Regions from separate parts of the Mycobacterium sp. Soil_C_30 genome, predicted to be linked through region 2. Evidence: riboswitches for the same ligand, from Rfam matches in the RefSeq annotation. Region 2 holds a riboswitch; the other holds the start of a gene.

Region 1 (2,441 bases), on a different contig from region 2:
CAGTCACGCAACAGGAACGGCAAAATTGGTCCGAATCCGCGAGAGGAGCCCAGCAGTGGCGAGGCCGAACCGGCAGGTAGAGCGACGTGCCGAAATCATGGACGCAGCGATCGCCCTGATCGAGCGCTACGACCTGGCCACGCTCAAGCTCGCCGACGTCGCCGCCGAACTGGGGCTGACCACCAACGCGGTGCGCTACTACTTCAAGGACATGCCCCAGCTGCTCAGTGAGCTGGCGCTGCGCTCCGACGTCCGGTTCTTCGACGAGCGGCTCGAACTCGGTCGCCGCGCCCGCGACATCCACCACCAACTGGCGCTGACCATCGCCGCGGGACTGCCGAGCGGACCCGAGGACGCCGAGTGGCGAGCGATCTGGCGCGCCGTGCTGGCGGCCGGGTTCGAACTCGACCAGCGCCGGGACGTCCAGGGCATCTACCACCGGCAGGTGGACCTCTACACCGACCTCCTCAACGACGGCGCCGAGGCCGGGGCATTCACGCTCCGCTCCCCTGCCCGCGACATCGGGATGACGCTGATGTCGATGGAGGACTACTTCGGCTACCGCATCGTGGCGCGCGACCCCGAGATCAGCCGCAGCACCGCCCTGCGGCTGATGCGCCAGTACGCGGAGTTGGCGACCGGGACCAAGCTGCCCGACACAGTGTGAGGCCGGCGTCGCCCCGCCACGCCCAGTAGCGCCCCGCTGAGCACCGACTGCTCTACCGGGGTTCCGCAGTCATGAGTGCCGATCGTTTGGTGGGATCGCGCCCGGGTACCCGCGCGCCATGCTGAGAAACGCTGTGGGGGAAGGCCTCGTCGCCGGTGCGGCCGGGGTGGCGGTGATGACGGTCGGGGAAAAGCTCGAGCAGCGGATCACGGGCCGGCCGAACTCGCATGTGCCTGCCCGCACGCTCGAGCGCCTCACCGGGATGTCCGAACAACCCGGGCAGCAGCCGCTGGTGCGGAACTGGGCCATGCATTACGGGCAGGGCATCCTGCTCGGGGTGCTGCGGGCGGTCATGTCGGAGGTCGGGTTACGCGGCCCACTGGCGTCGGCGAAATTCGCCGTGGTGCGGCTTACCAATGACCAAATCCTGGAGAACGCCACAGGTGTCGGCGCGCCACCACAGACCTGGCCGCGCAAAGAACTTCTCATCGATGTGTTGCACAAGGCGATCTATGCGTTCGTCACCGGCGCCGTCACCGACATGCTCGCCGCCCGCCGCGGCCCTGGCCCGGGGCAGCGACACGCGGCCCGCCTACCGGGTCGCCACTCGGATGTGGGTCCCGTCCCGTGACAAAGCCGGCGCAGCCCGGTACGTTACCCCCGTCACAATTGAAAAGCCGTTGACGCGTGGCGGGAGAACCTCGAACACCGAGGCGCCGAAGGAGCAACATCCTCCCCGGGAATCTCTCAGGCCCCAGTACCGTTGCGCGAAGGCAACTCTGGAGACAGGCAATCCGAATTGCCTGACCGAAGGTGTACGGCGCTGAGTGCGCCAGATCTCTCAGGTATCAGGACAGAGCGGGGAGTTCCACATCGCCACGGCACCTGCCGAGGCGACCGAACCGGGGGCCGCCTTGTCGACACCGACCTTGTCCACACCCAGATGCACGTCGCTGGACAGCTATGACCGTCAACTGCTGGAGTTCGCAATGGCATGGACGCCGTACGGAGGTCCTCCCGACGACGTCACCTTCCTCGAATTCGGCACGACGCCGGCCGGCGTCGACGCGCAGTTCCGCGCCCTCGTCGCTGCGCACGGCGACCGGATCACGCAGCTGACCCGGGCTGACCGTGCGCTCGTCGTCTCGGCCGTCGCCGCGCTCGCCCGGAGGCAGTGACCTTGACCATCACGCCCAGCTGGCCTACCGTGGACTCAGCATTGATATATCAACTGTCGATCAACAAGCCGAGGACGGTGACCGCATGACGATCAGTGTGTTCGAGCTGTTCTCGATTGGCATCGGCCCATCGAGTTCGCACACCGTGGGACCCATGCGCGCCGCCGCGCGGTTCCTCTCCGATCTGCACACCCTCGGCGCCTTCGACGACGTCCGGGACATCCGTGTCGACCTGTACGGCTCGCTGGCCGCCACCGGAGCGGGTCACGGCACCATGACCGCTGTCCTGCTGGGGCTGGAAGGACTTCTGCCGGAAGAGATCAGTACCGAGCAGATGGAGCGCCGGGTCGACGCCATGCGCGCCACCGGCCGGATCAACTTCGGCGGGGCCCGCGAAATCGCGCTCACCGAGGGTGATTTCATTCTCCGGCCGCTGACCATGTTGCCGTTCCACCCCAACGGGATGACCATCACCGCGCTGGGGCCCGGTGGCACCGAACTGCACCGGGAGACGTACTTCTCGGTGGGCGGCGGGTTCGTCGTCACCGAGGCCGAGAGCCGCGAACCCGCCACCGTCGCAGCCACGTCGGCACACG
Region 2 (2,441 bases):
TTGGTCTATCGGGAGGTCGCTTGGCCGGAGACCACCCTGCGCGTGGACTGGGACGAAGATCCCTACACCCGGCTGGCCGAACTGTGGGAGGTCTGGGAACCCCAGCGCGACGACTACGTGCGGCGTGCCCTGGACCCGTCGGCTGCGCCCAGTTTCGGGGTCCCCGGTGATCTCTGAGCCCAAGGCGGCCGCCGGCGATCACCTGCGGCGCAACTGGGAGCTGGTGCGCGGGGTCAGTACCGCCCTGCATGCCGACCCCGAACTGGCGTGGCACGAGGTGCGGGCGCACCGGATGCTGACCGGGCTGCTGGCCGATCGCGGTTTCCGCGTCGACCACCGCGCCGGGGGACTCGACACCGCGTTTCACGCTCGCGCCGGCACCGGCCCGTTGCACGTCGCTTTCGTGGCCGAATACGACGCGCTGCCCGGGCTCGGCCACGCCTGCGGGCACAACCTGATCGCCGCGTCGGCCATCGGGGCGGCGCTGATGGTGCAGGAGGCCGACCGCGGCCAGGGCCTCACCGTGCACGTCCTGGGCACGCCGGCCGAAGAGGGCGGCGGCGGCAAGATCGTGATGCTGGAGGCCGGTGAGTTCGACGGCCTGGACGCCGCGCTGATGATTCATCCGGGGCCGGTTGACGCCCCGCGGGCCGAGCCGATGGCGGTGGCGCACTGGCGTGTCACGTATCGGGGTGTCAGCGCCCACGCGGGGGCCTATCCGCATCTGGGGGTCAACGCTGCCGATGCGTTCACCGTGGCGCAGGTGGCGATCGGCCTGCTGCGCCAGCAGCTGCCGGCGACGGTGCGGGTCCACGGGGTGGTGACCTCAGCGGGGTCGGCGCCCAACGCCATCCCCGACTCGGCGTCAGGCCGCTGGTATGTCCGTGCCCGCACACTCGCCGAGCTGACCGGCATCGAGAAGCGGATCCGCGCCTGCTTCCAGGCCGGTGCCCTGGGCAGTGGCTGTGATCTCGACATCGAGTTGGAGTCCGCGCCCTACTCGGAATTCCGCACCGACGACGAGATCCTGGACCTGTTCGTCGCGAACGCGGCCGCGCTGGGTCGGGATATGAGCGTCGAGCCGCCGGAAGGGGCGGGGGCCATGGCGTCGGCGTCGACCGACATGGGCAATGTGTCGCAGGTGGTGCGCGCCATCCACCCGTATCTGGGCATCGGTTCCCTGCCCGCGGTCAACCATCAACGTGAGTTCGCCGACGCCGCGGTGGGGCCGCAGGCGGAGGCCGCACTGCGCGACGGTGCCACCGCACTGGCATGGACGGCGCTCGATCTCGCCGGGCGGTAGTATCGCAGTTGCATCGCCCTCTCGCGGGAGAGTTCTGTGACCGCCAGCCACAGACGCCGAAGGAGCAACACCTCTCCGTCAACCTCTCAGGCCCCCGGACCGCGTCAGACCACGATGCCTCTGGAAAGCGGTGCGCGCACCCGCCCATGGGGAAAGGCCTGATCGGCCGAATCTCTCAGGCAGCCCGGTTCGGGTCGACGACAGAGGGGGAGGACGCGATAGTTCGTCCTGCTGCCTAGGAGTTCGTGTTGGCCCTCTCCGATGACGCGCTGTTCAACGACAGCGCCCCGAAATTCGCCGATCGGCACATCGGCCCCGGCGCCGCCGATATCGACACCATGCTCAGTGTCATCGGTGTGCAATCCCTCGACGAGCTTGCGGCCAAGGCGCTTCCGGCCGGCATCCTCGACGCACTGGACGCCGACGGGGTGGCGCCGGGTCTCGACAAGCTGCCGCCCGCGGTGTCCGAGCACGAGGCCCTGGCCCAGCTGCGCGCCATGGCCGACGCCAACACCGTCGCGGTCTCGATGATCGGGCAGGGCTACTACGACACGCTCACCCCGCCGGTCTTGCTGCGCAACATCATGGAGAACCCGGCCTGGTACACGGCCTACACGCCGTACCAACCGGAGATCAGCCAGGGCCGCCTCGAAGCGCTGCTGAACTTCCAGACCATGGTCGCCGACCTCACCGGACTCGACATCGCCAATGCCTCGATGCTCGACGAGGCCACCGCCGCGGCCGAGGCGATGACGCTGATGCAGCGCGCCGCTCGCGGCAAGGCGACCCGCCTGGCCGTCGACGTCGACGTCTTCCCGCAGACCGCTGCCGTGCTGGCCACCCGGGCGCGGCCGCTCAACATCGAGATCGTCACCGCTGACCTGCGCGAGGGTCTGCCCGAGGGTGATTTCTTCGGCGTCATCGCGCAACTGCCCGGCGCCAGCGGACGCATCACCGACTGGTCCGCGTTGATCAAGCAGGCCCACGAACGCGGCGCGCTGGTGGCCCTGGGTGCCGATCTGCTGGCCATGACGCTGGTGGCTCCGCCCGGAGAGATCGGTGCCGACGTGGCGTTCGGCAGTGCGCAGCGCTTCGGCGTGCCGATGGGATTCGGCGGCCCGCATGCCGGTTACCTCGC

What was found. A riboswitch is a leader RNA that binds a small molecule or an ion and turns the genes downstream of it on or off. The one in region 2 is predicted to bind glycine.
Region 1: another riboswitch for glycine. It lies ahead of AC3A6P_RS01240 (hypothetical protein); the one in region 2 lies ahead of gcvP (aminomethyl-transferring glycine dehydrogenase).

The regions. Positions count from the first base shown of each region.
Region 1 covers NZ_JBDGJH010000001.1:281,953-284,393, reverse strand. Annotated here, with positions in the region: gene AC3A6P_RS01250 (TetR family transcriptional regulator) at 98-667, shown strand; gene AC3A6P_RS01245 (hypothetical protein) at 786-1,298, shown strand; glycine riboswitch at 1,349-1,440, shown strand; glycine riboswitch at 1,442-1,533, shown strand; gene AC3A6P_RS01240 (hypothetical protein) at 1,495-1,845, shown strand; gene AC3A6P_RS01235 (L-serine ammonia-lyase) at 1,931-2,441, shown strand, end outside.
Region 2 covers NZ_JBDGJH010000018.1:139,219-141,659, forward strand. Annotated here, with positions in the region: gene AC3A6P_RS26980 (DUF1028 domain-containing protein) at 1-177, shown strand, start outside; gene AC3A6P_RS26985 (M20 family metallopeptidase) at 167-1,303, shown strand; glycine riboswitch at 1,318-1,415, shown strand; glycine riboswitch at 1,416-1,517, shown strand; gene gcvP (aminomethyl-transferring glycine dehydrogenase) at 1,573-2,441, shown strand, end outside.